DNA from 3 places in the Butyricimonas faecalis genome. Region 2 is predicted to be linked to each of the others. Evidence: riboswitches for the same ligand, from Rfam matches in the RefSeq annotation. Region 2 holds a riboswitch; each other region holds the start of a gene.
What was found. Region 2 has a riboswitch for cobalamin ahead of D8S85_RS02980 (TonB-dependent receptor). Riboswitches for the same ligand answer to the same signal wherever they lie in the genome.
Positions count from the first base shown of each region.

Region 1: linked by a shared signal. The riboswitch ahead of D8S85_RS11095 (acyl-CoA carboxylase subunit beta) and the one ahead of D8S85_RS02980 (TonB-dependent receptor) in region 2 are both predicted to bind cobalamin.
Region 3: linked by a shared signal. The riboswitch ahead of D8S85_RS11165 (ABC transporter substrate-binding protein) and the one ahead of D8S85_RS02980 (TonB-dependent receptor) in region 2 are both predicted to bind cobalamin.

Region 1 is NZ_CP032819.1:2,544,803-2,555,260, reverse strand. It holds gene D8S85_RS11120 (hypothetical protein) at 1-1,000, shown strand, start outside; gene D8S85_RS11115 (hypothetical protein) at 1,023-3,416, shown strand; partial or broken gene D8S85_RS11110 (threonine/serine ThrE exporter family protein) at 3,481-4,782, opposite strand; gene D8S85_RS11105 (putative transporter) at 4,835-6,517, opposite strand; cobalamin riboswitch at 6,618-6,820, opposite strand; gene D8S85_RS11100 (GIN domain-containing protein) at 6,880-7,698, opposite strand; cobalamin riboswitch at 7,808-7,991, shown strand; gene D8S85_RS11095 (acyl-CoA carboxylase subunit beta) at 8,114-9,655, shown strand; gene D8S85_RS11090 (acetyl-CoA carboxylase biotin carboxylase subunit) at 9,672-10,458, shown strand, end outside.
Region 2 is NZ_CP032819.1:699,628-710,085, reverse strand. It holds gene D8S85_RS02990 (DUF4465 domain-containing protein) at 1-1,596, opposite strand, end outside; gene D8S85_RS02985 (YncE family protein) at 1,623-2,777, opposite strand; gene D8S85_RS02980 (TonB-dependent receptor) at 2,774-4,798, opposite strand; cobalamin riboswitch at 4,965-5,203, opposite strand; gene D8S85_RS02975 (DUF6146 family protein) at 5,444-5,842, opposite strand; gene D8S85_RS02970 (RidA family protein) at 5,923-6,300, opposite strand; gene rbr (rubrerythrin) at 6,460-7,032, opposite strand; gene D8S85_RS02960 (potassium/proton antiporter) at 7,178-8,677, opposite strand; gene D8S85_RS02955 (DEAD/DEAH box helicase) at 8,706-9,962, opposite strand; gene D8S85_RS02950 (HD domain-containing protein) at 10,188-10,458, opposite strand, start outside.
Region 3 is NZ_CP032819.1:2,561,963-2,572,420, forward strand. It holds gene D8S85_RS11140 (hypothetical protein) at 1-507, opposite strand, end outside; gene D8S85_RS11145 (hypothetical protein) at 765-1,448, shown strand; gene D8S85_RS11150 (TonB-dependent receptor) at 1,492-3,519, opposite strand; gene D8S85_RS11155 (NHL repeat-containing protein) at 3,668-4,777, opposite strand; gene D8S85_RS11160 (DUF5074 domain-containing protein) at 4,820-5,983, opposite strand; cobalamin riboswitch at 6,098-6,299, opposite strand; cobalamin riboswitch at 6,442-6,644, shown strand; gene D8S85_RS11165 (ABC transporter substrate-binding protein) at 6,694-7,812, shown strand; gene D8S85_RS11170 (FecCD family ABC transporter permease) at 7,846-8,847, shown strand; gene D8S85_RS11175 (ABC transporter ATP-binding protein) at 8,844-9,599, shown strand; gene D8S85_RS11180 (ATP-binding protein) at 9,698-10,458, shown strand, end outside.

The DNA of each region.
Region 1 (10,458 bases), 1.8 Mb from region 2:
GTTGAATTGTCCTAATGTAAATCAGTTTAATGCTCCGTCTCTGAAAAATGTGGATAATAATCTCAGTCTTACGTTTGCCGGGGTTAATCCGGAACGGTTCTCGGCATTGGAAAAGATTGGAGGAGCGTTGTCATTAAATTTTGTGATAGAGAATTTTAAATTACCGGCTAGTTTGAAAAAATTGGGAACTTTGATTATCTCTGCCGGAATCACGAGGTTAGATGTTCGAGGAACGGAAATGGATGAGATTCAGTTTAATGGTACCGGCTTAGAAAATACAACTGTAATCGGGGATGATGTTTTTGCCGGAAGTTTCAATTTACAAAATCTTGGAGGGTATTTCCCGAAATTGGAAGGTTTCCGAGAGATTGAAAATCTTACTATCGGTTATTTGGGCATGAGTGGTAAGCCTGTTGAAATTGCCGGAGTTCGTAAAATTGCCGGAGATTTTTCTTATTGGGCAAATTCGAATGTGTCGGAAATATTGCTTACGGATTTGGAAGAAGTTAGCGGAAATTTTAAACTCTATTCCAATATTAAGAAATACCATTTCCCGAAATTGGAGCGTATCGGAGGAAATGCGATGATGTCCATCGATAATTATGATGATCAAACCTTCCCGTTATTGACTACGGTGGGTGGCGATTTGGTATTCAAGACAGGATATCAAGACAGGTGGGGGTCTTATGGTCCACAAGAAATCCTTTATCCTTCGTTGCGGAGTGTAGGCGGAGTATTGGACATTCGTCCTTTAACGCCGAATCCATGGAATGAGAATCCTTCAGAAGTGAATAAGACGTTGACAAATTTGGATTTTCTTTCCGGGGTTGAAAAAATAGGTGGTTTCCGGTTAGTGAATCATGAGGCCATCGTTTCTTATGAAGGATTGAAAAAAGCGATATCAACTTGTCCGGCATCTAAATGGCAGGTAGAGAACAATGGTTACAACCCGACTTACGAGGAGTTGGTTGAAAAGCAGCAATGGACAAAACCTGAGTAGTTTATGAATAAAAATAGAGAATATGAAAATAGGTAATTTTATATATGTTTTATGGTTTATCTTCGCTGGCTTTATGGTCGGTTGTGAGGATGACGATAGTTTGTTCTCCGGAGATGAGAACTATATAACTTCTTTTCGTTTGGTGCAGGGAGAGAAGACTTATGTCGGTGATATTGTCGGAGATTCGTTGATTCTGGCTGTTCCGGAAAGTGTCTCTTTTGAAAATGCGGTAGTGGAGTTTACTGCAAGTGAAAACACCACGTTGAGTCCCGATCCTTCCACGATCACGAATTGGGGTGAGGAGCGTACGTTTACGGTTACTTCTTACAACCGGACGCAACGTGTTTATAAATATTTAGTTGTAAGGACTCTTTTGGCACAGGCTGGAGATGTCGTGTTGTCGACCCCGGAGGAGATAGAAGCTTTTGCAGCTCGAGGAATCAATAAGATAGAGGGAAACCTGACGATTGGGAAGTTCATGGGAACCGTGAAAGAGGATACTTTGACCTCTCTTTCTCTTCTCTCTTCCTTGAAAGAGGTTACCGGGAAAATAACGATTAATCCGACTTACGGTGGAACATCTCTCGATGGATTACAAAATTTGGAACAGGTTGGTGGATTGACAATGGTTTCTCGTTCTTCTCAATATGGAGCTCCGGGAATATCTCGGTTGAGAGAGATTGATTTATCGCATTTGAAAAAAGTGGGTTCCGATTTAGTTATTTCTGCCGATACGCTTTATTCTTTGAACCTTGGAGCCTTGCAGCGTGTTGGTAATAATTTGCAATTCGAAGTATGGAGTATTGAAGATCTAAGTGTAGATGCTTTGACTGTAGTTGGTGGTAACTTGTCTTTCCCGGGAAGGCATTATAATGGAGGAGGTAATATGTTACTTCCTGAGCGGATGGAATTTCCTCAATTGAGCGTGATTGGAAATCAATTGCAAATGCAAAATCCTCATAGAATTAAGGAATTGCTATTCCCAGCTCTAACATCGGCATCCGAAATTTCTTTACAGCAGACGGATGTATTGGCGAAAATTGATTTCAGACAATTGAAAGAAGTGGTTGGGAATTTTACATTACAATGGACTCACCGGATCCAAGAGTTTGATTTTCCCGAATTGAGTTCTGTCGGAGGTTTCAAAATATATTATATTGAAGATTTGGAGAAAGTGAATGCAAGCAAATTGAGAAACGTGGGAACTGGCGGGTTTTCGATAGAGGTTTGCAACAAGTTGAAGGATCTTAAATTTGATGCGTTGACAGCAGTACAAGGTAATTTTACATTGGCTTCAGATGATGTTAGTTCGTTGAGTAATTTGAAAGAAGTGGGTGGAAAGTTTACATTAACCGCAAATATGGAACGTTTGGACGGTTTCAATAATCTTGTGTCTGTCGGAGAATTTGCGTTGAGTGGGGCTGCTCTAAAAGAGGTAAACGGTTTTAAGGTTTTAACTTCTATTCATGGGAATGTGACATTAAGCAACATGAATAATGTGGTGCGTATAGATGGTTTTGATGCTTTGAGATCGGTGGGCTCCAAACTAACCGTGCAGAACATGGAGAAATTGGAGAAAATTTCGTTCTTATCGAATTTGCAAGGAGTGCATTTTACGCAATGTGATTTTTTGGCCCTTTCTGCTTTGTCGGAATTGGATGCTTCAGGTTTCTCTGTTGATAAATTGACCCTTAGTAATGTCGGACCGGATTTTATTTTGCGAGGCAATGCGGAGTTTGAAGGTGAAATGTTTTTAAATAATAGCCGTGGTGTTCATTTTGAAGGTATAGAGCATGTTCAGACGCTAACAGTTTCGTGTTTTGTTCAGCAAGAACCGGCTGTGTTTAATTTTGCAAATTTGAAAAAAGTTCGTAAGCTCACGACTAACTTAGGATATTCAGCTAATGCAGCAGCCCTTTGTTTCCCGGATTTGGAAGAGGTTGAAGGAGCATTAACTTTATCGGAAGGTAGTAGTGCTCAACAAATGCAACCTACACAATTCCCAGTCTTGAGGAAAGTAGGGACATTAGCTTACACGGGAGTTGTCTCGGTATTGAATTTGCCGTTGTTGGAAAGCGTGGAGGGAGAGTTCCGTGTTAGTACTAGTTATCAGAATGGACCGGTTAAGATGTTGGAAGAGATTCGTGTTCCTAATTTGAAACAAGTCGGAGGGCTTGTTCTGACATCAAATGCCTATAGTGCAAATAATTACAATAATGTAATTGTTGATTTGAAGTGTTTTGAAGCGCTGGAGAGTGCCGGTTATGTCAATATTCAGAAGCAGGCAGGCTTAGTTTCTTTCGAGGGATTGGAAAAAGTTATAAGTAAGCTGGAAGATGAGGGGTCTTGGGTTGTTTCTGGAAATGGTTATAACCCGACTTTTGAGCAGGTGAAGGCGGGAGAACTTGTAAAATAAGAGTATCATAAATCTTGTTATGAGGCTGTCTGAAGTTCTATTTGGACAGCCTCTATTTTTTATTTCGCCGTGCAACAATATTCGGGATGGCTACACCTAGTGAAATACAAAGAATGATGAGGGCTGAATTGACGCCATTGAAGAAGGCGTTGGTAACTTCTCCGATTACCCCATGAAGTTCGATAAAGCCTAATAACGAGCGATACATTAATACTCCCGGAATCATAGGAATGACAGAGGGAATGGTTAGTACGTGGTTGGGAACATGAAACCAATGTGTGGCTTTTACGGCAATAAGGCTGACCGTGAAACTCCCTATGAATGAACCGATAACTGGTCCATAGCCCAGTTCTAAGTTTACGAAATTACGCATGCATACCGCAATAATTCCACCTGTGCCAACGATCCACAACAGGCGTTTGGGTACGTTGAATATCATTGAAAATCCCATTGCTGCAATGGCAGCCGCAAGGGCATACACGAGATAGGAATCGTGAGGAACGATGCTTAATTCATTGATTTTTTGATTTATGTTGAGATCGTTCACGATTAATATCCGCATGGCAAATGCAATACCGAAAGTCATGGCTCCGATCATCATGATCGTGTTGGCTGCGCGAGTGATGCCAACGAGTAGGTGATTGTCGATCATGTCATCAACAAAATTAATTAGCGGAACGCCGGGAACGATGAATAAGGCACAAGCCAATAACGGATGATAAGGTGTTGAGGATAAACCGGAGAAAGAAGAGGCATAGGCTAGGCAAGTGGAGACAAATGCAGCAATGCCAATACTCATGTAGACATTGATACCGGTCTTCATGCAACGTGCTCGTACCCGGAAGCCTATGAAAGCACAAATGGAGGCAAACAGGAAGGCGATCCAGTCGGAACCGAATAATTTGCAGAATCCACCACAGGCAAAGCCTGCGCCGATAGCTACCAGATAAGGAGTGTAATTTCGGGGGGTATGGATAATGTTCTCTAATTCTTTTTCATAATCATCCAAGGAATAGTTTTCTTCTGTCGCTTTGAATGATAGTTTACTGATTTGTGAAATCATGGTCATGTTGATTGCATGATTTTCGCACTTTTGAAATTTGGAAAATGAATGTTGTTCATCACTTACGTTGACCATGATCATGGTCCAGCGAATGTCAATATGTAGTTTCTCTTCGGGGATATTCATAAAAGCTGCGACACGTTTCATATTTCGTTCAATACGATTTGTGTCTGCCGCGCTTTCCATCAATAATTTCCCCGTGCGGAGTAAAAGATCCAGTTTACGCCGTAAAAGAAGTACATCCCATACTTCAGGATTGACTTGATCTGTAGTATGATGAAATTTGGTATTTGAACTTTCCATGTTTGGGTGCTAGCTTTCAAATATGGTTAAATGTATCCGTATTTTAAATAGGTTATCCCAAAGCGAGAATAAGTAATTGTGCCGAAAGAACCCGAAGGAACATGGCTAATGGGTAAACGGTGGCATAACCTACGGCCGGGGCGTCGCATGAGGTCTGTTCATTGGAATAGGCTAATGCGGGAGGATTCGTGTTGGCCCCGGAAAGAATACCGATCAGCGTGTAATAATTTAGTTTACAACCATAGCGTCCAATTAGTCCGGTCAAAAGTAGCGGGAAAATGGTAATGATTGCTCCATAGCCGATCCACATGTAGCCTCCTTCGTTCACGATGGTTTCGATAAAGCCTTTTCCGGCTCCTAAACCGACACAAGCAAGGAATAAGGAAATTCCTATTTCCCGAACCATAAGGTTGGCACTCATGGTCGTGTACGTGATTAATTTGTAGTGTGGGCCGAAACGGCTGATGAGGATTGAAATGATAAGGGGACCTCCGGCTAGCCCTAGTTTTAGCGGTTGCGGAATTCCGGGCAGCATGAATGGGATACTTCCTAGTATACACCCGAGGGCGATGCCGATAAATATAGGTATCAAGTTGGGATGGTTCAAACGTTTCAGGGAATTGCCAAGTATTTTCTCTGCATGACTCACTGCCAGTTCGCTTCCGACGACGGTGACACGGTCTCCCATTTGCAGTTGTAAGTTTGGAGCTGCTACCAGATCCACCCCGGAACGGTTTACCCGGGTAATGCTGGCCCCAAAGTTTCGGCGTATCCGGAGCTGGGATAAAGTTTTCCCGTTCAGTTCGGGCTTCGTGATGAGGATGCGGCGTGAGACGAGATTGCTATCCTCATCTTCCCATTTCACGTCAATTTGTTTACCGAAAAATACGGTAATGGCTTCAATATCTTTGGGGTTGGAAATTACAAGTATTTGATCTCCAAGATGCAGTTCGGTGTCCGAGTTGACCAGTTCCTGTTTCCCGTATTGATCGCGTATACGTGAGATGACAAATTTGCGGTTTACCAGGGGATGAATGTCTTTGATGGTTTTATTGTCAATAGCCTTGTTGATGATTTCCAAAGAGACGGGACGTACTGTAAGTTCCTGTAAGTGGCCCATGCCTTTTTCAGCCTCGGCTTCTTCTGTTGTCGTGTTAATTTTTAGGATGTACTTTAGGCTTTGTAATGCCAAGATTGCTCCGATTACTCCTAGAGGATAGGCTACGGCATATCCCATAGCGATTTCCGGGGCGTCGATACCGTTTAGGTCGCTGTTGGCTTGTTGGGCAGCTCCTAGACCAGGCGTGTTGGTGACAGCTCCGGAAAGGATGCCTACTATGGTTGTGATAGGAGTGTCTGTCACGAGATAGAGGACAATAGCAACCGCGACACTTAGTGAAACGGACGTGACGGCCAGTATGTTCAGCGTGAAGCCGCCCTTTTTGAAGGCGGAGAAAAAGCCTGGACCTACCTGTAGGCCGATGGAATAAACGAATAGGATTAACCCGAATTCTTTCAGAAAGTGAAGTAGGTGTTCGTTTAGGCTTAAATTGAAATGCCCGAAAACGATTCCAACAAAAAGAATCCACGTGACACCAAGTGAGATCCCGGCAATTTTTACCTTTCCTAGCATGATGCCGAAAGCGATTACTAACGATAAAATAAGCACGGAGTGTGCTACTCCGCCACCCCAAAGATTGGGACTTCCCTCGAAAAGATCTTTTAATAATTCCATAAATAAATTGGCAGCACCGGATTGCAAAAGCAATACGCCTGCACTAAAATTATAATTGTATATTTGTTTTTCGTACTGTTTCTCTAATCCCTCGAGCAAAAACAGCCTTTAATGAATGGCAGGTCTTCTGACTGGCTCCCGTCCCAATTCCTTCCCGATTTCTTTTAAACCAGTGGAAAAAGTATGTATCGGGACGTTGAATGGAGTTTTACAGCAGCGAGGACTGTCCGGGATTTTCACCCGATTCCCTTTTCATCCGGTTGATGATTCAATCTCCCGGAACCAATTCAGTGCAAAGGTAATGAATTTGTTGAAAACGTTGTGTTATTTTCTTGGTATTTCGGATGCTTTCAAGTGAATTATTATTTCTCATATTCTTTTCTGTCTTCTAAAGATGTTGAATTAATTTTATTGATGTTAGAGGCTCCTGAAGAGTGTAGGGAGAGGATGATCGGATCTCCGGAGTACGTGGCCTTTGAAGCACCGGAAGTATGTAGGCTGATTTTTTCCTTGACTTGGAATTGAGCTTTTGCAGCTCCCGATACTTCTGCTTTTAGTTCGTTTACCGAAAAGTTGTCAAGGGCTGCTTTCGAGGCTCCCGATACTTCTATTTTACAACGAATCGTGTTGCCTTGCAGGGTCAACTTAGAAGCTCCACTGATATTGAAATTAGATTCGGGGCTGGTTATTTTACCTTTGAAGTTAGAGGCTCCGCTTAGTTTTATTTCAAGTTTTTCTTTTGCCAAGAAGTCTCCGCCCACGAGCATTTTGCTTGCCCCGGAAAGGTCTACTTTTAGCTTGTTTGTCGTGAAATCCCCGATCGTTTCCAGTTTGCAGACCCCGGTTAGCTTGACCTGATTGAGGGTGGTAACGGTGACTTCTGCCGTGAATTGGTCTTCATCATTGTTTCTTCTATTTTTACTCGTGATCTTCCCTTCGATATGGATTTGCAGTTTCCCGTCGGGATTCAGTCTTAGGACAAGTTGCTTTTCAAACCGGGCGGGAATGTTTACCGTGACTCCGGTGGAGGTGCCTTGTCTGACAATAATACTAAAGACCCCGTGAGCCTCGATCTCTGTGATTTTTTTGCCTTGGAATTGGGATACGGTGATTTGTTCTTGTGCGAAAGCGCCGGCTATCGTGAGGTAGAGCATGAAAATGACAAACAATATTTTTTTCATAGTGATTTGTTTTATGATGAAACGCTTAAAGGTGATGAAAAGTTACAGGCATTGGTGTTATAAACCAATTATATTTTATACATTTGTTCCCGTCAAAGTTCTTTGCAACATGTAATCAGACTGCTCAGGTGCCCCGTTTCAGCGGGGAGAATAGGGAACCGTGTGAGAATCACGGACTGTCGCGCAACTGTAATCACCAGAAAGGATTTGCCACTGATGTCCACTGTTCAAAAGATGGGAAGGACGGCAAAAACGGTGAAAGTCAGGATACCTGCCTTTGCGGATTGACAATGCTTTCGCGGAATAAAGCTAAGGTCAGACTTATTAGCCCTGTTGAAATACGTGGGTCGTAATTTCTTTCTTATTTTTTCCCTTTATTTCGTGTGAAGCTAAATAGTGTATAAACTAATTTAGTATGAGAAAATCGTTTGAAAAATTTCTGGAAAGACAAGATGCTTTAGCCCGACAATACGGTAAGGAGTACGAGGATAAACAGCATAATCGGGGAAAGCTTACCGCTCGGGAACGGATTGCATTTCTTTTCGATGAGGGAACGTTTGAAGAGGTGGATGCTTATTCTCCTTCGGCTACGACTTCTTTTGGTAAAGCCGTACGTTCGTACGGGGATGGCGTGATTGCCGGATTCGGTACCGTGAATGGACGTCAGGTTTTTGCTTATTCGCAGGATTTTAACGTGCAAGGTGGTTCATTGGGTTCCGTGCATGCGGCTAAAATTATGAAGGTACAGGATATGGCATTGAAAACGGGGTCTCCTGTCGTGGGACTGATCGATTCGGGAGGAGCCCGGATTCAGGAAGGAGTGGCTAGTTTGGCGGGGTATGCAGGAATATTCCGGCGAAATGTACTTTCTTCTAGAGTGATCCCTCAGATTTCGGTTATCATGGGGCCGGCTGCCGGGGGTGCTGTTTATTCGCCTGCTTTGACCGACTTTATTTTTATGACGGCAGCAACTAGTTATATGTTCGTGACTGGTCCTAACGTGGTAAAACAGGTGCTGAATGAAACAATTTCTCCCGAAGAACTTGGTGGTGCCTCTGTACATGCGGAAAAATCGGGTGTGGCGGATTTCGTTTTTAATGATGATGAAAATACGTTGTTGGGAGTGAAGATGTTGTTGGCTTACTTGCCTTCCAATAATATTGAGAATGCTCCTTTCCTGATGACGGATGACCCGGTTGACCGGGTAGAAGAGATTTTACGGGATATCGTGCCTGAGGATCCGGATAAGCCTTATGATGTGAGGGATGTTATCCGGTTGATTACCGATAAGGGAAAGTTTTTGGAGATTGCGGAGAGTTATGCCCCCAATATCATTATCGGCTTAGCCCGCTTCGGAGGATTCGTGACCGGGATTATTGCGAATCAACCTAAAGTGATGGCGGGTACTCTGGATATGAATTCATCGGTAAAAGCTGCTCGCTTTATTAATTTCTGTGATAGTTTTAATATTCCGATTGTTACTTTGGAGGACGTACCCGGTTTCCTACCGGGGGCTGATCAGGAACATGCTGGAATTATCCGGCATGGAGCCAAACTCCTATATGCTTACACGCGGGCAACGGTTCCCAAGATTACCGTGGTTCTGCGTAAATCTTATGGAGGAGCTTATATCGTGATGAACAGCAAAGGGATTGGTGGAGATTATAATTTTGCATGGCCGACAGCCGAAATTGCCGTCATGGGGCCGGAAGGGGCTATTGCGATTCTTTATCATAAGGAGCTTGCCGAGGCAGATGATCCTGTAGCTTTGAAAAAAGACTTGCTGGTGCGGTATAGGGATGAGGTGGCTAATCCTTATATCGCTAACGAGAAGGGATTTATTGATGAGGTAATAGATCCGGCGGTTACCCGACAGAAAATTATACGGGTATTGAAATCTCTGGAGAAAAAATCGGTGAGCTTACCACGACGTAAGCATGGAAATATTCCTCTTTAAATGTAAAATGTAAAGTATGATAAAATCAGTTTTAATAGCTAACCGGGGCGAGATTGCTATCCGGATTGCACGTACGGCCAAACGTATGGGAATCGTGACATACGCCATTCGTACCCGGAAGGAACCGGAGGCCGTGTATTTATCGTCTGTAGATTTTGTTCTTGATTTCCCGGAGACGGATGGGAAAGTGTCTGAATTTTTGGATATTGACTGTTTGATTTATTTGGCCCGGGAGCATGAGATCGAGTCGATACATCCGGGGTATGGCTATTTGTCGGAGAATGCGGAATTGGCAGAACGTTGTCGAGAGAATGGAATTATTTTTATCGGTCCCTCGCCGGAAGTGATTCGTCTAATGAGTGATAAAGTGGCAGCAAAGGAGATTGCGGAACGTAGTGGAGTACCGATGCTGGGAGCTAGCAAGGGAGCTGTCCGGAATATTGATGATGCTCGGGAAACGGCAGACAAGCTGGGGTATCCGGTTATTATAAAGGCTGTCTCCGGGGGAGGCGGAAGAGGTATGCGTATTGTACGTAAGAAAAGTGAATTGTCGCAATTATACAAGTTAGCCACGGCAGAGGCGCAAGTGGCTTTTAATGATCCTTCTGTTTTCATTGAAAAGTATCTTGAAAGTCCGAAGCATATCGAGTTTCAGATTGTTGCCGATAATCATGGAAATGTGATTCACTTGGGCGAACGAGAGTGTTCCATTCAGCGTAAACATCAAAAGTTAATGGAAGAGGCTCCCTCTCCGGCTCTCGATGATCGTTTACGGAAAAAGATGGCCACGGCTGCTGTTGCTT
Region 2 (10,458 bases):
GACGTTAAAACCTACTTTTACAACTTTCCCCAATACGGACAAATCCCATTTGGTCCACTCTTTGATGATGTGTTTCGGCCCGTTTACCATGTAAAATTCTGCTCTACCGGTCTCTTTGTCATCGGCGTCATAACCAATGGCAACGAGTTTTACCCAGTCGCTCTCTCCGATATTTGTCGTGAGCCCATTGCCATTGATATAGCAATTCATGGCGTATAGAGAATTGTTGACAAACATGTGATCGATAATGCGAGCTTTGCCGTCATAAAATGTTATCTCGGGCAGGTTTTCGGTTGGATTGAAAGTTGAACCATCTATGTATCCGTAGTGCATACAGAAGTTTGAGGATCCATTGTGTCCGCTGTTACCGTACACCATTAATTGATGGTTGAAATCTCCATCAGCAAGGTTTGTCGATACGTAATTTGAAATGGCATGTCCTCCTCCCCAATAACAATAAGCGCTATAGTTATAAGGGAATATGTGGTATAGTTCGGTATTGTTTTGGTCGTACCAATAGTATTGAGTTTTGGAGTAGTCTCCGTAAAGTAGCGGTCCTCCGTATTGAGGATCGTCGATTAAGTCGGACCAGGTGTTTATTGTGAGTCCTGCTCCATTGTTGGCGTAATCCAACGTGTAGGGTGTTGCTTTGAAATCGGTATCTTCGAATGTCAAGGTACGGAACTCGTTTGTGACAAAAAGGTGTACTTTGTAAAGTTTTCCATAGGCATTTGATGAGCGACTTGTTGTTGTCGGTGCAATTGTGTTGATGGGAGAAACCAGAATTTTCAGTTCTCCATCAGATGCGGATGCCGGTGCGGTGACGGTGAGTTGATTCCCATTGACGGTGTAGTTCCATCCGGTAGAGATATAAAGTACGGTGAAGTCGTTCCCTTCATCCACGTTGACGGTGTATGTTTTGGTTTCATTCGGGATGAACACGGCGTTCTCAGAAGAATGGGTTAATGATAACATAAAGTCCGGAGTGCGAGGCAATGTGAACGTTGTGCCGTCGGCTAAGGTGAACGTTACGTTGTTTGCATCGCTAGTGTCTACTGATTTGAAGAAGGTATCCCCGTTTTTGCCGGCTTCACCTACTGCAACCACGTTGAGAGATGTCCAGCTCGCTCCGTTATCCGTGGAGAGTTCCCACATTTTTGTCGATTCGTTAATGCGTACTTGTGGAGCGATGGCGTTCATCCCTTCTGCCTGTACTTTTTGGTCATCAACAAGTAGCCATTCCCCTCCGATAGTCCAATAGAAAATTCCATCTTCGTCTTTGCGAACCGATACACTCGGAGCGTCTATTCCGTCTACGCCGTTGGAGATGGTGACGGAGGTGTTGTCTGTAAATTCGATGATATATCCGGATTGATCTTCTTTTTGTTTGACTTTAGAAACATACACATTTTTTTGCAGTGCGGTGAGTAAAGAGCGCAGCGATTCGATGTCTGAATTTGTTGTTTTTGCGGCTTTTTCGAGTGTTTCGACTCTCGTGTCCAGATCGTTGACCTTATCCCAAAGGTCTCCGTCGTCATACTTGGAACAAGCTGTTATGAAAACAGCGATCAGGCTAAAAATAAAAAATTTTTTCATGTTGATTGATTGTTAATGAATTATACTTATTGTATAGGTTTTAATTTTTTGCGTGTGAATACGAAATGAGCCGGAATATCTCCTGTTGTAACCGACCATTTTTTAGTTCCATCGGGATTGAAGCAGTAGAGTGTTCCGGGAGTGACGTAGTCTTTGGCGTCGGTGACGAAAAATTCTTTTGTTTCGGGATTTACAGCAATGCCGTAGGGAATGGCAATTTCTTTTTCCGTACCATCCGTGATGAAGTTACGCGTGACTGTTTTGCGTTTGGCAACATCGTAGATGGCATACGAGATGGTGTTACTATTGGTTAGATAGCTCCATTCGGTGCTGTATATATAAAGTGAATCTCCGCATAGGGTCATCTCGGTGTTAGGTAGTAAATTCAGAGTTTTAATGACTTGATCTGTTTTGGTGTCGATGATAAATGTTTTTGACGGTGTATAGTAGTAATCCCCGCGAGAGGACACGTATAAATAACCATACTTGTCTAATTCTAACCGATGTAGGTTGATGGCAACCTCTATTTTCTTGATTTCAGTGAATGTTTCCAGGTCGATGACTGATATGGTGTTGTCGTAGTTGGGTACGCGATACCCGCCAGAGTTTGCAACATAGAGTTTGTTGCCGACAACGACCAGTTCATCCGGTTGGTAGCCCACGGTACATGTATCTACGACTTGTAGAGTTACCGTGTCAACCTTTGCCACGTAGCCTAATCGTGCGTTGGGGTCGATTAATACGGGACCGGCATAAGAACTCACGTAAGCATACCGATCTTTGAAGGCGAGGTAGCGGCAGTTGGGTATAGAAATTTGTGTGATGTGTTTTGCCGTGTTTACATCCATTACTTCCACGAAGTGGGAGCAGTTAATGACGGCATAGAGTTTATCTCCATAGATTTGAATGTCATTACCCACATCGCCTAACTCTTTTACTACGCCCGGATTGCGCTCGGCGTAGATGTTTTTGGTGTATACTCCAGTTTCGTAGTCAAAGTAATCGATGGTTGCCTTGTTGCTTCCCATATTGCCTTCGTTGAGAAGGAAGAAGCCTTTGATGCTTTCGCTTTGTTCGCCTTCAGTCACGTTGGTGTCGGTGGAGTGAACGATCTCTTCCTCTTTACGGCATGACAATAACAGGATGATGCAACTTAGTAGTAAAGTGATTTGTCTTGTCATAATGCGATATTGATTTTAATTTTAAAATTGGTTCCCGGCATCGGGTAGCATTGCACTACCTCGTATTGTTGGTTGAAAATGTTGTTGATTTCGGCGGTTGCACGTAAAACACACCTTTTTAGCAGAATAGTTTTCGATAAAGAAAAATCGTGCGTGTACCAAGGTTGTGCGTAGTTTTCTTTGATATTGGCTACCGCTTCGTAGCGCTCGCCAGTGTAAATGAAGCTGTAGTGCCATGACCATGTTTTGTAGCCTCCATTGAGAATAGCCGTACAGCTGTGCCATGGAATATAGGGAATTTGTCCACCATACCATTGGCTGCTCCGATCGGTGAAGTCTTGTGCTTTTTGGTAAGTATAGCTCACTCGGGGAGATAATACCACGTTGTTGAAGATGCATGTACCTTGTATGGCGGCATCTATACCTAGAATTTCCACGTGTCCGAGGTTTATCATGGTCCAACGAAATTGATTGGAGGTCGGCATCGCAATGATCTTGTCATCGATCTGATTGAAATAGCCGTCGATTTGGGCTTCGAGACGAGTTAATTTTTTGTGTGTAAATGTTTTCGTGTAGGTTGCACCGATGTTGTATTGTGTTGTGTATTCCGGATTGAGGTTCTTGTTACCGATAAACGTGTAGTAAAGATCATTTAGCGTGGGCATACGAAACACTTTTTTGTAGAAGGCTCTGAAATTGAGATCTGTTTTTTGAAAAGGTTGCCATGATGCGACCACCGAAGGGGTAAATTCGTTTTTGTCGGGAGCTTGGCTTCCTTCGGTGTTTGTTTTCTCTCGTACAAACGTGTGTAGCAGGCTCGCTTGTAATTTGAATGTATTGAAATCCAACGAAGTGGCGATGGCTGACAGCAGCGAGTATCGGTTGGGATAGACGAAGTCAATGAGATCGGCATCCAGAGTATTCCATTGAAAATCATTTGCAATGGAGAATGACCATTGCGGAGAAATGGAAAATAAGTGGGCTGCGGAGAGGTAAGCCTCTTGTTGAGTGTAGTGATTGTTGACATACATGGTGGTAACGTCGAGCCTGGGATCGGAGAGGTAGTGCAAATAGTCATATGCATATTTCCCGTTTATCATCAGACTGTAGCGGGAGGAAAAACTCTTGTGGAATGTGCCTTGCACGAAGAAATTTTCATCCCATTGCCGGTCTTGGTGCCTGAACTTACCCGGTTCTTCTCGTACGGAAGCTCCGGGGTAGCCTCTTTCGGAATTGTAGTAGTAGACCTTGCTTTTCCATTCTCCGTGATTGATTTTACCGAAAAGGGCAAGTTCGGCTCGCAACATTTTCACATCGCCATTTTTGCGCACCTCTGTTGTGTCGTAACCATTTTTTTTGGCGTACGAGAATTTGTATTTACCTGAGGTGTACATGAATTCGGAACTAATTGACATAGTGATATTTTTGTGTAGCCGTTGTTCGTATAATAGTGATGGGTTGATGGTTTGAAACGATCCTCCCTTTATGCTGATATTCAAGTTATACAACTTGTTCTTTGGAAATACGGGTTTACGGGTTGTCATGTAGATGGCACTTGCGGAGGCGTAGTCTTTGGCAGGCTGAAATATGGCGCTTTTTTGACCATTATACATGGAGACCATTTCCATGTTATCGAGCGAGAAACGTCCCAAGTCGATCACTCCGTTTTGTGCATTGCCGAGTTCGATGCCATCGTAAAATACCCCGACGTGGTGACTACCCATGCTACGAATATTTACGGTTTTCAGTCCTCCGATGCCACCGTAGTCTTTAACTTGAACGCCTGAAAAGTAGCGTACGGCATCTGCGACGGAGTAAACGCTCAAATTTTTAAGTTCTTCTCCGGATAAAACTTGAACTGGGATGATCTCTTTTCCCATCCGTTTGGCAGTTACAGTTACTTCATCGATGCGAAGTAATGTGTCTTGAAGTGACTTGGGTTTAGTGGTTTGTGCAAACGAAGAGTGAATTGTTGATACCAGCAACGTGCATAGTAGTGTTTTAATAAAGAATTTCAGCATAACGCTACACTTCCGATTTAATAGTTTAACAATCGGATTTACAGCAAACGATGCAATGATTTACTTTTTCGAGCAATATTCAAATGAATATGTCGGTAGCTCATAATTGAAAGAGAAAATCTGCTTGTCAATTTGTTGATTTATGCCCATAACCCCGTAGGCTGTAAATCCCAAAATTGCATTGGCAGGTCTTCTGACTTATTCCTCAAAGATAGCGCCTTCTCAGTTTTGAAAAACCAATGGCAAAGAGTGCTATCTGAAAAAGTGGCAGACAAATGCTTGCGATCGGCCTGCTCCTTGGAACTTACAGCAGCGGGAACTGTTAGGGATTTTCACCCTATTCCCATTTAATTTCATTACAGAGGTATCTACACTGCAACGAAAACCATTGCAAATGCAAAGATAAGTGTTTTTAAGATTATTTTCTCCAAAATTTATTTAATTTTTCAATATAAAACAAATAGATCCAATTTGGGTTATTTATGAAAATAAAAAAGCTATGAAAGATGAATATCTAAAAATATTAAAAGCCAACTAGTTTACAATAAATTGTATGTGAATTAGTCGGTTAAGTTTTTGATATTTTATGAATATTCTTGATTGAAGAAACGTTGGCCTTGTGTGACTGGAATCTAAAATTTAAAATTAATAACGGTTTCTATTGCCAGGAATAAGTTGCATCCTATTCGTGTCCTCGAAGAACTTGAAATACATGTAGAGTTTGTAATTGAAATCAAACCCGTAGTTTCTGTTCAAGCTGTAATCGATGTAACTGTTGATCCTTGGATCTCCGGCAGCATATCTCCTGTTCCATTCGATAGCATACTGGTGATTCATGCTTTGGTAATAACTTTCTGAATGTTGATGAGCCACACTTTGGTGACTTGCCAACCAGAAATCGAATCCCGAATCAAAAACGATTAATTCGTATTGTGCTGAATCTTTTATAGCACAACGCCCTTTTTTATTTTGGGCTACCTCTTTTTGAGATGCACAAGAGAAAAATAGGGCAAGCAGAAAGAGTAAACCGAATATTTTCATCATGTAAGATTTAAGTTATGCACTATTTTCTCCTAAGGTAAGAAAAAAAAATGAAAAAACGGCTGAGCCAGCCGTTTTTATCTTTATTTTACAGCAATGGTTTCAATTTCAACCATGGCACCCATCGGAAGGGCTTTTACGGCAAAAGCTGCACGGGCAGGACAATCCGTCTTGTAATATTTAGCGTAAATTTCGTTCATATCAGCGAAATAAGACATATCTCCTAACAGACAAGTTGATTTAACCACGTTGTCAAAAGTATATCCGGCTTCTTCCAAGATGTAACCGATGTTTTTCAAACATTGTTCTGTTTGTTCTTTTACTCCCCCTTCAACGAATTTTCCGGTATTCACGTCAATAGGAAGTTGACCACTGATGTAGAGCGTTCCGTTAGCTTCAATTGCTTGACTGTAAGGACCGATAGCTTTCGGGGCTTTCGGTGAGTTGATTACTTTTTTCATAATGACTTTATTTTATCAATTAAAAATAGATTTCTGTTTCTTTGTCGCGAATATAACGAAAATCGAGTTGTGATTTCTTCGTGATGGATAAAAATAAAAAACTAAAAGCTGAAGCGATTGCCTCAACTTTTAGTTTTATATCCTCAATGACAAGGATAATTAGTAATTGTTTTTCTTTTCTTCGAAATATGCTTGAGGGTGAGCGCAAGCGGGACATGCTTTCGGGGCTGTTTTACCTTCGTAAACGAAACCGCAGTTACGGCATTGCCACAAGATCACTTCATCTCTCTCGAATACCTTACCGGATTCCACGCGAGCTAAAAGCGTTCTGTAACGAGCCTCGTGTTCTGCTTCCACTTTAGCAATATTACGGAATACGGCTGCTATGGCGGTAAATCCTTCTTCTTCGGCAACTTTAGCAAATTCCGGGTAGAGGTCTGACCATTCTTCGTTTTCTCCTTCTGCGGCAGCTTTCAAATTCTCTGCCGTTGTTCCGATTACACCTGCGGGGTAAGATGCGGTGATTTCAACCATTCCGCCTTCCAGGAATTTGAAAAATCTCTTGGCGTGTTCTTTTTCTTGTTCGGCAGTTTCCATGAATACTCCCGCGATTTGTTCGAATCCTTCTTTTTTAGCTACACTAGCGAAAAAAGTATAACGACTTCTGGCTTGTGATTCACCGGCAAATGACTTCAATAAGTTTTGCTCTGTTTTTGTTCCTTTGATGCTCATAAATTTAATCTTTTTAGTGGTTCTGTTTTGATAGCACAATGATATGACAATTTGTTTGTTAAAACAAATATTTAGTTTTTATCATATGATAAAAAATTACTATATAGTGTTTTCGTATCTTTGATGTGCTATTGTATGACCGATGTTAAGCATTCTTCTGGATGGAGTAGTCCGTGATTCCTAAGCTTTCGTAAGTCTTCATGAGAGCTTCGTCGTCATCCGTGATCACGAGTAACTTATCCCCGGTATGTAGTTTGGTTTTTCCCTTGGGAACACAGTAGGCATCATTCTTCTTGATCAAGGCAACCAACGTGTTATCCGGTAATACCAAATCCATTAATCTGTCGCCTTTTGTCAGCATGGAAGGAATGACTTCAATCTCTGACATGGCGGTTTTAATTTCTTCAGGTAGTTCGACGTTAAAGACGTTTTTACGTTCTTCGGGAGTTGATAGACCAAGTAATTTTGCCATGAAACTGACGGTTGTTCCCTGTACAATCAAAGAAAGAATGGTAATAAAAAATACCACGTTAAATATTAATGATGCATGCTGGATGTTTGCGATTAGCGGGTAGGTAGCAAAAATGATAGGGACTGCTCCGCGCAATCCAACCCATGAAACGTATGCCCGTGCTTTGGTTGTCATTTTCCGGAAGGGGACAAGGCATAAAAATACGCTTATCGGGCGAGCCAGTATAATCATGAATATTCCGATAAAAATACTTAAAGTTGCAACCGGAAGCAATTCTGCCGGGTTTACCAGAAGTCCTAACGTGAGGAACATGACGATTTGGAATAACCACGTGATACCATCGAAGAATGTCGTGAGACTTTTCTTGTGTACAACCTTATGATTCCCAACCACTAATCCGACTAAATAAACAGCCAGGTAACCGTTACCTTTTATCAAGTCCGTGAACGAGAAAATGAAGAACACGAAGGCTAATAAAAGAACAGGGTATAGTGCTTGATTGATGTTTAGTTTATTGATGCAGTACACTGCCAGTCTTCCCAATAGGTAACCGGATACGGCACCGATACTCATTTGCATGATAAATTGCAGTACCGTGTTACTTAAACTGCTTTCTCCGGATTGGATAATTCCGATAAGTAATATGGTTAACATGTAGGCCATCGGGTCATTACTACCACTTTCCAGCTCGAGCATAGGGCGTAAGTTCTCTTTTAGCCCTTGCCGCTTGGAACGGAGGATCGAGAATACGGAAGCTGAATCGGTAGACGACATGACGGAGGCAAGCAACAAGGATTCCGTGAAATTCAGCGTGATAAAACTGTTTTCAAGATTCGTGATATAGTAGATAAAATAACCCGTGAGAAAAGCGGTAAACATGACTCCCACCGTGGCGAGAACAACTCCTTGTCCTAGAACGGGTTTGATTTCAGCAGCACTTGTATCCATACCACCGGAAAATAAGATAATACTTAACGCGATAACTCCTATAAATTGTGCTGTTTGCGGGTTATTAAACTCTATTCCTAAACCATCGGTTCCGAAAAGCATTCCTACTCCCAAGAAGAGAAGTAAAGCGGGAACTCCGAAACGGAAACCAGCTTTTCCAACAACAATACTGACAAATAACAGGATGGATCCTATAAGTAAGATATTTCCAGCGTTTAGAATCATAAGTGTATAGTTTTAATAGGTTATTATTTTATTTTGAGCCTCCTTCTCGCTTGGCGGGGTTTTTCTTTTTTATGAAAGAACGATTGCCAAGTTTTCGTCCCCTGCCTTTTGAAGAACCATGTTCGAATGCTTTCGGATTGTATTCCGGTGCCGGTCCTAGATGAGGAGGGAGTGGTATCTTGTAAATTGTTTCTTCGATAAACTGTTCTATGCGGTAAAATTTCCCTTGTTCAGCCTCAGAAACAAAGGTCAAGGCAACTCCTTCTGCGCTGGCCCTTGCCGTTCGTCCGATGCGATGAATATAATCTTCCGGATCATGAGGAACATCAAAGTTGATTACCAACCCAATCTCATCAATATCTATACCACGGGATACGATGTCGGTGGCAACAAGGATATCTATTTTATTATTTTTGAAGTCCATCATAACAGATTCTCGCTCGGACTGCTCCAAGTCGGAGTGCATGGCTGCTACGTTGAATTTTTTACGTTTTAAGGTGAAGGCAAGGTCTTTTACTTTTTGTTTGGAAGAAGCAAAGATGAGTGTTTTGTGCAAGACTGGTTTGCTGAAAAGTTCTTCGATAATACCCATTTTCTGATTTTCGTGGCAGATGTAGGCGGCTTGTATGATAGCCTCGTTGGGTTTGGATACTGCCACGTTGATTTCTACCGGGTTTCGAAGTACATTTTGGGCTAACTGCCGAATCTTCGGTGGCATTGTGGCCGAGAAGAGTATCGTTTGTCGGTCTTTGGGTAGTTTGTTTACGATTTGCATGATATCGTCAAAGAATCCCATGTCCAACATTCGGTCGGCTTCGTCAAGGATAAAGTATTTTACTTGCGAAAGGTCTACATCGCTATGTTGAAGATGTGCGATTAACCGTCCCGGTGTTGCGATGGCAACATCTGCTCCCAGACGCAATGCTTTTTTCTGTTGATCCCATAAACTTCCATCACCACCACCGTAGACCACGACCGTTGAAACGGGGAGAAAATAAGAAAACCCTTCGAATTGTACGTCTATCTGCTGTGCTAATTCCCGGGTCGGAGCCATGATAACAGCTTTTACCGCATCCGATCGGCTCTCTTCTTTGATCAATCGATTTAAAATCGGAAGGGTGTAAGCTGCCGTTTTTCCGGTACCTGTCTGGGCGCAGGCGATTAAATCTTTTCCCTCTAAAATGACAGGGATTGTTAATTCTTGTATAGGGGTTGTTTCCTGAAAATTCATGGCATCTAATCCTTGCAATAATGAATCCTCTAGTTCCAGCTCATCAAATCTCATCTTTTATCTTTCTACTATTCTTTATTTTTAATGCTGCCTTTTTTCTGTTTTAAAGTACAGCGGCAGGAGAAAATTACACCTTAATCAATCACCGTGCCAATCTCTTCTGTTTGTTGCAAAGTTAAAAAAAATCATTTTGTTCCCATTCATTCATTCATAGAATCTTTTGAATTACGAGTAAAATACGTGGAGGTACGAGTGAAAGTTGTAAAAATTAGATTATATTTAAAGAAAAAGTTCACACCATTCTTCAAAACGAGCGGTGGTCTCTTTACCGTAAAAGGCCATTTCTGCTCGAATTTTGCCTAGTTTCTTTTCTCGTGTTAAATTGGTTTTCGAATAAAACTTATCGGCAAAAGCGATTAGTTTTTCTTCAAGTGTAATGGGGAGCATATCCCGCAGGGGTAATGGTAAATGATTTTCCTTGATCATTTCGAGTGATATACCGGCCCCCGTGTGGCGTTCACATACTAGGGCATGACGGGGAAGCCCCTCT
Region 3 (10,458 bases), 1.9 Mb from region 2:
CGACACCATTTGCGGGGCACGAGGTTGCGTGTCGTAAAAATAACCCACGTACACCCGATCCGAATTTCCCGCTTTCGGGCGATCAATATCATTTTCCCAATTTAACGTCACGGACCATCCCTCTCGTGCGGCACCTGTAATCACGGGTGCATCCAATGTTCCTACTGAAAACCGAAATGTCGGGAATGCCCAAACTCCTACTCCCGGACGGAAACATCCCCCGTTTTGAGAATGAAACAGAGAATCACTCTTGTTCACTCCTGTTTCTTTAGCCATAACCCTCCATATCGGCAAATCCCCGATAGCCCGGCGATAAATCCGCCACATCTTCCTTACCTCGGTGAAACGATTCGAGGATTCTTCCTCCCCTTCCTGTCGCCCTTTTTTCGGCCCCCGTTGAGATCGACAGGCTCTAACTTTATTACCGTGGCGATAATACGTGACTCCGTCAATCCGTATAGGCCCCTGTGCCAAGAGAGCAACAGGAATAGACAATGTATTCTCCATATCAATAAATATTTAAGAATTAATACCTTATTAATTCCTGAGTAAAAGTAGATAAAAAACTTTTACTATACTATTAAAATCCTAATAAAACGCTATTGCGTATAGCGTTTTAATAGCGCTTTAATAGCGTTCTAATAGCGCTTTACATGGAAGTGGTACAGATGTGATCATGAATTATTCCTAAAATAATCATTGATATTCATTAGAATACGGTTTTTTAACCGTACCTTCACCACCATAACCATAATACAAGAAACATGGCAGAATTTATAAACCCCATTGGGAAAATACGAGGAAAATTTGGAAACGTGATCCCATACGTGGGGAAAAACGGCAAAAACTATTGTCGGTCAACATCATTAAAACGTAAGGCTGGAGGAGAAGGCCAGAAACGGCAATCCGTGGCATTCGGGACAACAACGAGTAGAAAAAGATGGCTCTCCCCGGTCATCCGACTGGGATTTCCCGGTGGGAACGGTTACCCACAAGGTTTCTACGGGTTTACAAGCGCTAACGTAACACATGCCATCACGGTGGAGAAAATACATCCGGAAGTTCCCGTGAACCGACAGAAAAGAGCCACACAGGAATTTCAAGGCACCATCGATTACGGGAAGTTACGGGTTGCTGCAGGTCAACTGGTTATTCCGATGGTCAACGCGGAAATTGATGCTGAAAACAGGAAAGTTTCTTTCACCTCTCCCGGAGTCCAATTCGAATCCGTGGATTGTTTCATGGATGATAGCATCTATGCAGTTTTCCTTTACGATAATAAACACCGCTGCCTTGTCAAAGAACTGGGTAAACGGGGTGAAACGCTGAACACAACCGTGGATTTTCCCCGAGATGCCACTGCCGAGGAACTCATTATTTACGTTTTTGCCAAAAATGCTGACGGGAAAGATGTTTCCGACTCGGTATGTTTGCGAAAACCGGAGTAAAAAACACTAAATTGAAAAATATCAATCAAGGGCTTCATACAAACTAAAATTCAAACACAACCGACACCAAACAATTTCGCAAAGGCATCGGATAATACTTGGTCGATTCATAATAGGTATCAAAAAGATTATCTATTCGAATTTGCGGAGAAACTCGGATATTTCCAATATCGAAAGAAGAACCTACAAGTAAATTATGAACAGTGTACGCTGGTGTACTGTACGATTCATCTGTGGTTAAAAATCTTTTGTCAAAGTAAGAGATTTGATATGCAAAGAAATGTTTTTTGTATTTCACAGAAAGACGAGTATTCCATTTGTATTTAGGGACATAAGGAATCTGTCGCATATAGGAATTGTCATCTTTATGATTTTTCTTACGCGTTTTAGACACGGACACCGTGTAATTCGTTGTAATACTCAGGTTAAAATCTTTTGTCTTGTATTCTCCTCGCATGAAAACCTCACACCCATATGAAAGTACATCCCGCATGTTCTGAGGTGTCCAGAACCATTGTTTCCCATCCTCAGGCAGCCAAACAATCCAATCGTCAATAGTCATCAAGTAGGAAGACACCACTGTATTTAAATGAAAACCATGTCCCAAGCGAGGAGTGTAGGTAAAAGTAATATCATAAGAATAGCCCTTTTCCGGTTTCAATCCAGGGTTTCCTCCCGGCCTCCAGTATAGATCGTTCATGCTAGGGAAGCGGTAATTATATGACACATTTCCGCGGATCGTCAAAATGTCTTGATGAATTTGAGAAAGAAATCCCATAGAATAAGTAGATACATTTTTCCCGTCATTCCATTCCGTCATAAATTGCCCGTTAATCAATAACCACGGGAATACGCTCCAACGAGCATTGGCTTGCCATGAAAGCACTTCTCGATTTTTTATGGAAGGACTTGCAACCGTCGGGATTTCATAATAGGCAGAATCAAGCCCATCAATATAATATTTTGAAGAATCGATTTCCATATAACTTTCCGCGTTAATCCGGTCGTATGTATAAGTTAACGTAGTATTCAAATGCAGTCCGGATAATGGATTGCAATGATAATCCCCGCTAATTGTATATGTTTCAGATTTATTCGTATTGCCTTCAGGTGGAAATACTCCATTTTTGCTATCGTTCCATTTATCATAGCGTAATCGATAGTATAAATAAGCGGCTTTTGCAAAAAATTGATGTTTCCCCTTAATGTAGTCTGCTCCCACGTATCCTCTCAAATTTGTTTCTTTTTGTTGTTCATGGCTTAATACATTAACCGTGAGAGGCTGAGGGAGTTTCCTTTTCCCCCATTGAAGCCAACCTATCGTTGATAATGTCAAATCTGGTAATAATTTGAAATAAACCTCCTGCATTACACCAAACTGATCGTATTGAGCTTCTTTTCTCTGTTCCCGAAAAGGTTTTGTCGGAACCAGTATTTTATTAAGATACGTGTAATTATTGTCAGAATGTTGATGATAAAATCGAGTTTGATAGGAACTTTTAGTTTTCCCGATCAAAAGATTTCCCCCAGCTGTATACGTATTATATGAACCGTATTCACCGAAGATTTTATATTTGTTCTTTTTATTCCATCCGGGTTGATTAAACAAATTGACACTTCCCCCGATCGCCCCGGTTCCACTTTTCACGTGTCCGCTACCATGTATGAGATCCACGTTATCGATAAAAAATACAGGAATTTGTGAAAAATCAAATGTTCCGGCCATAGGAGGCGTAATATTAATTCCATTCCAGTTAACTCTAGTTTGGGATGGACTACTTCCTCGGAAAGAAGCAGTAGCAAGAGCCCCTTGTCCTAAACTTTTAATATAGATAGCCGAATTGTCGGATAACAATTCTGCCAATGATCTTGACTTATTAGCCTGCATGACTTCCACAGAAATGCGACTTACACGAGAACCGGCATTTGCATCTTGTGCATTATATGCTCTGTTTTCGATCACGTCAACCGTATCAATTACACCACGCATGGCAATACTATCTCGTTTTTGTGCAAATGTGACCACGGGGAGAAACAGTATATAGATCACGAAAAGATTAAGCATTTTCATAAACAGGAAAAGTAAGATTTATTTTAAACAATAGAGTTCTTAAAAGAAAAGTAACTGTCCGATCGATCAAAATCAGACAGTTTTCTTTCAAAATATTTATAGTAAAAGTATTTCTAAGCAAACTTGATTGAGGGATCCCCACTTTTATTTACCGGGGGAACCAAATCATTCGCGGTTTTATACCCACCTGAATAGCAGAAATTGTTTCATTGGCTGGGAATTGACGCACGAAACCAGCAATAGTTCCATTGGCATCACAAAGATAGACTTCACCTTCCGGAGAAATTCCCATTCCATTTAATCTTGCTTCCACACCTGGAGTTTCCCGATACAGTTTATAGCTATTATCGTTAACATCTAAAGCAAATATGGCTAACCGATCTCGTCCGGCAGAAATGCGTGCACAAGCCTGCAATGTAAAATAAATGGTTCCCTTATCAAGAGACAGATAAGATTTATTATACGTGGCTCCCATAGGTACACCTAATTCCAATTCTTCGTCCCCACGTTTAAAAAATGGTATTTCAACAGAATCAACTTTCTGTGTTTCCGGATCTATTTTGATCCAATATGCACAGTTCCGGCTTTCTGCATTCTTTCCAGTGGAGAATATCCACAATTTATTGTTTTTATCTACATGCATTTTACAAGTCTTGACACTTTTACTTATACTTACCGGAATGACACTTTGAGGGTTTCCTGTAATATTATCTATATCAAATACTGCAATCCCCGAAGCATCAAGATGAGTCCCGAAAAGTTTATTATTAACGATCGCGATCTCCTCCATACCCCATTCTTCCGCAAGAGTTATGTGCTCAACGACAGTATTTGTAACTGTATTGATTTTAGTAAGTTGATGAATAGAGTCTGCCACGATCGCTTCCGATTCACTAATTGGGATAATATCCCGAGGCATGCCTATTTTTTCATAATCAATCGTTTTCAATACAACAAAGGTTGTCGGGTCTAGGATCTCTATTCTAGCGGGAGCACTTGCCGTGAGAAAATATTTATCATTGATTGAATTAATAGCATAAGGAGAGCCTTGCAATATTTTTTCATTGGCTTTTTCGTAAGCATTCACTTCTATCGTTCCATCTCCATAAATGACAGACAAGCCTCCCTCTCCATTTACTCCTTCATTCACAACAAGCATTTGTACGTCCCTAGGAGGGGTAATCTCCCCCTTGTCATCATCATTACAAGCTGATAATAAAATGGTACAGAGTACCCCTAAATATAATATTTTTTTCATAATCCAATTCTATTTAAATCAATGACGCATTTTTAGTCTTACCTATTTAACAGAAGGCGTTTCGTTTTCTGTAAACCAAATCATTCGGGGATAAACACCAACTTTAACAGCTGTTTCCGAACCATTTGCATAGAAATGACGCAAATAGCCTCGCTGTGCCGCATAATCAATTGCATCGCAAACATATACTTCTCCATCCGGAGAAACACCCATTCCATACATATTAGTAACTCCCAAGGTTTTTCTATACAATTTGTAAGCTTTAGTATCAACGTTTAACTCAAAAACAGCAAGCTGATAAGTCCCATTTTCCACGTCAGTACAAGCATTCATACTAAAATAAATAGTACTTTTATCTCCACTGATATCAGATCTATAATAAAGGAAACCACCAGCCATGGGGGAATCAATTTTCAAATTTGGATCACCTTTCTTTAAAAAAGGAATTTCAACAACATCCAAAACCTCTTCTGTATCAGGATCTATACAATTCCAAAACACACAACTTTCTTTTTGAGTATTTGTACCTGTCGTAAGTACCCACAACTTATTATTTTTATCCAAATGCATCTTACTGGTTTTTGCATTATCTTTCACCAACACCGGAATAATACGTTTCCCTGCTTCTGAAATATTATCTATATCAAATACTGCAATTCCTTTACCTGCTGGATTGGCTCCAAAGAGCTTATCACCAATTTTTACAATTTTTTCAACTCCCCAATTCGTCGCAAGAGGTATATATTCAATAACACTATAATCAGATGTATTAACCCGTACCAATTGTCCTTGTATATCAGATACAATAGCTACTGTATCATTAATGGGAGCCATAAAACGAGGCTTTCCTTTTTGCGTGTAAAGTATTGTACCTATAGATTTAAAAGTTTCCGGCTCCACGACTTCAATTTTGCCAGAACCGTTTAACGCAACAAAATATTTCCCATTAATATAAGTAATAGATTGGGCAACATCACCCATAGGCACTCCGTTCGCCCTTTCAAAAGCATTCCAAATAGTAGTTCCATCCTCATATACGACGGAAATATCGGCAGTACCCGTGTTGAATAACCCCTCGTTAACAACGATCATCTTTACTTTATTGACTTCCGGCATCGGAATTTCGCCGCCATTATCGTCATCATCTGTACATGCCGCAAACAATACGGCAAAAAACAACCATAAAAACAAAAGCTTTTTCATCATCTTTTTTACAAATAAACATTAAAAATAAGGATGAAAACTGTGAACAAAAAGTTTTTGAACGTGTGCACCTCGATCTTAAACCAATTGATTCATCGTTTACTCCTCGAAACTTTGAATACTATTACAATTTTGGCAGGTTTTCTGACTTACTTCGCCTTTGAACATCCTTCCCATTTCCATTCGAAACAGTGGATACGAGTCTTGCCAAAGACATTGCTGAAGTTTACAGTAGCGGGCCTGTTCCGGATTCACACCGGATTCCCTTTTCACCACATGATTAAAAATATTATGTGACACCAAAATCATCGCGAAAATATAAAAAAATAAACATTATCTAAAATCTTAAGTATATTTTTTCATTAAATCTAAAATTAAGGGATTTAAGATGTCTTAAATAGGGCTAAAAACAGATGAAAAAGACTATTTTCAAGCATCTTTTGAAATTTTGAAAATATATATTATTTTCGTGCCGTCATAGTTCTAGTACAATATTATTGTTGAGGATGAAAAGGGAATCCGGTGTGAATCCGGAACAATATCCGTTGCTGTATTTCCCTCTCTGTTGGAGGATATGGTTTATTGCATTCTTGCCACTGGTTTCAACCGGGAAGGCGCAATAAACGGGATAAGTCAGAAGACCTGCTATGATTTACAAAGATTTACATTCGCGGAGGTCGGATGATTTATCAGAATACCATTATTAACAAGATATGAAACAAATATTATTTACTGTCACTTGTCTTTTAACCCTACTCGGTTGTCAATCGAGGTCTACAATCACTTTTACCAAAAATGTTTACATTCCACAATATGCCAAAGGATTTGACATCATGGGAGCAGATCACACGGAGAGTACGATCGTTCACGTGCGCAATCCATGGAAAGGAGCGGAAGACGTTGAGATGTCTTACTTCATAGCACGCAATGACGAGATTCCTCCACAAGATTTCAAGGGTGTTGTCATTCCCGCGGGAGCGAAGCGGATTGTTTGTATGTCTTCCTCGTACATTGCCATGCTGGATGCCTTCGGGCAAGTGAATCGGGTGGTCGGTGTTTCCGGTATCCACTTCATTACGAATCCTTATATCAATCAACACAAAGATGAGATCAAGGATATGGGAGCCGAGATTAACTACGAACTGCTTGTGGGATTAAACCCGGACTTGGTGCTACTTTACGGTATTGGAGATGCCCAATCTACGGTAACCGATAAATTAAAAGAGCTACATATTCCTTACATGTACGTGGCCGAATACATGGAAGAATCGCCCCTAGGAAAAGCAGAATGGATGGTTGCCCTTGCGGAATTAACGGATTGCCGAGAAGCCGGGAAACAAGCCTTTCAAGACATTCCTGAACGCTATAATGCCATGAAAGAACTAGCTGCAAACGCAACCCATCGTCCAACCGTTATGCTGAATACACCTTGGCAGGATAGCTGGTTTATGCCTTCCGTTAAAAGCTATATTGCACGATTAATCAGTGATGCCGGAGGGGATTATATCTACAAGAAAAACACCTCTAACGGTGCTGAAGCCATCGGTTTGGAAACAGCTTATGAATTAATCCGCAAAGCAGATGTATGGCTTAATGTTGGTTCCGCCATCTCTTTAGACGAGCTGAAGGCGGTAAATCCGAATTTCAAAGATGCCAAGGCGATACAGACAAATAGCGTGTATAACAACAATTTGCGCCGCACCCCTGGAGGAGGAAATGATTACTGGGAGTCAGGGTCTATCCATCCGGACATCGTGCTTCGAGACTTGATAAAAATCCTGCATCCCGAACTGGTGACAGAAGAATTGTATTATTTCAGACATTTGGAATAATTTGTAAATTCAAGCTTTAGATTAATACCACGTATGCACCGCAACACCATTATATTCACATTGTTAATTCCTTTAGCAGTCATTTTGTTCGTGCTAGATTTATTATCCGGAGATTCAGCCCTTACGGTCGGAGAGGTATGGAATGCATTGACAGGCAACGAGGTTGACGAGATTACCCGAAATATCGTATTGTCGATCCGGTTGGTTAGAACGATTGTAGCACTACTCATCGGTGTGGCTCTATCGATAAGCGGCTTGCAAATGCAAACTGTTTTTCGCAATCCCTTGGCAGATCCTTATCTGTTGGGGGTTAGCTCCGGTTCCGGTTTAGGTGTTGCATTCTTCATTTTGGGTGCACCATTACTCGGTTTAAATCACTCCGTCTTTTGGCAATCCGTGGGAATTGTCGGAGCCGGTTGGGGCGGTGCTATCCTGGTATTACTACTCATAGCCATTATCAGCCGCTACATGAAAAATATATTAGGAGTATTGATCATGGGGGTCATGATCGGTTATATCGCGGGTGCTATTGTACAGATATTACAATACTTAAGTTCAGCCGAGCAACTGAAAATGTTTTTCCTTTGGTCCATGGGTTCCCTGGGACATGTAACGACCATCAAACTGTTTATCATGATACCCGTGGTCTGTATCGGTACCATACTGTCCGTCTATTGCATCAAAGCCTTGAACCTTCTTTTGCTGGGAGACAGTTACGCACAAACGATGGGACTTAACATTCGAAAGGCCCGGACTCTCATTTTTATATCAACCACACTGCTTACGGGAACTGTAACCGCATTTTGTGGTCCCGTGGGTTTCCTGGGGCTTGCCGTTCCTCATGTGGCCCGTATGTTGTTCAACAATGCCGACCACCGGACGTTATTGCCCGGAAGTATATTATTAGGGATCATCGCCATGTTAGCGTGCGACATCGTTGCCAAAACACTTATTTTACCCGTTAATTGCATTACTGCTTTACTAGGCATCCCGGTTATTATTTGGGTGGTATACAAAAACCTTCGTGTAGCATGATACAACTGAAAGATTTAACATTAGGATACGGACAACGCATCTTGCTGGACCGCGTGTCAGCCAAATTGAGTGAAGGAGGTTTAATCGCCTTATTGGGGCGCAATGGCAGTGGAAAGAGCACCTTGTTGCGAGCCATCGCCAGATTAGGAGAGATTGCCTCGGGAGAGGTGTTACTGAACGGGAAAGAGATAAGCAGATTGCGACCGGAGGAGTTGGCAAAAATCATCAGTTTTGTGACTACCGAAAAGATTCGAATCCCGAACTTAAAGTGTCAAGATGTCGTGGCTTTAGGACGGGCTCCCTACACGAACTGGGTCGGACGCTTGGAAGCACGAGATCGAGAAATCGTTGCACAATCGTTGGCATTACTCGATATGTCCACCTACGCCGAACGAACAATGGATCAGATGTCGGACGGGGAGTGCCAGCGAATCATGATCGCCCGGGCTCTCGCTCAAGACACGCCCATTATCCTGCTTGATGAACCCACCTCTTTTCTGGACCTACCGAACCGTTACGAGTTGGGTGTTCTATTGCAGAAGCTGGCACACGAGCAAAATAAATGCATTCTCTTTTCAACTCACGAGCTCGATATCGCTCTCACGCTCTGTGATTCCATTGCTTTAATTGATCGCCCGCATTTGCACTACCTGCCCACGCAACAGATGATCAATAGCGGTCATATCGAACGTCTGTTTCGTAACGAGACCATCACGTTCGATCCGAAAGAATTGCGCATCCGTATCCGGTGAAAGTTCGCTTGACAGCAGGCGTTAAACTTGTCGTTCATTGTCGATAATCATATAAAATTGAGTATCTTTGTTCTATTATTATCCATAAACGAACGCGCATGAGTGAGAAAATTTACCCCATAGGTATCCAGAATTTCGAAAAGATCCGGAAAGAAGGTTATTTCTATATCGACAAAACTGCTTTGATTTACCGGCTGGTAAAAACGGGTAGTTATTATTTCCTCAGTCGCCCGCGTCGTTTTGGCAAGAGCCTGTTAATCTCAACATTGGAAGCCTATTTCCGGGGAGAAAAGGAGTTGTTTAAAGGGTTGGCCATCGAGAAGCTGGAAAAAGATTGGGTGAAACGCCCGGTACTGCATATCGATCTGAATATCGGGAAATATGATGCCCCCGACAGTTTGGACAAAATTCTAAACGAAGCCCTTGTCAAGTGGGAATCGGTGTTTGGCACGGGTGCCGGAGAAAGTACTTTGGCCTTACGCTTCAAAGGAGTCGTGGAACGAGCCTACAAGCAATCCGGACAACGGGTTGCCATTCTTGTTGACGAGTATGACAAACCTCTGTTACAAGCCATCGGTAACGAGGAGCTTCAACGGGAATACCGTAACACGCTGAAACCGTTTTACGGGGTACTTAAAACAATGGACGGGTGTATCCAGTTTGCCATGCTCACGGGCGTGACTAAATTCGGTAAGGTAAGCGTGTTCAGTGACCTGAATAACTTGGAAGATCTTTCCATGTGGAATGAATATATCACTCTTTGCGGTGTCAGCAATCAGGAAATACATGAAAATTTAGAAGAAGAATTACATGAATTTGCCAAGGTCCAAAATATGACCTACGATGAAGTCAACGCGGA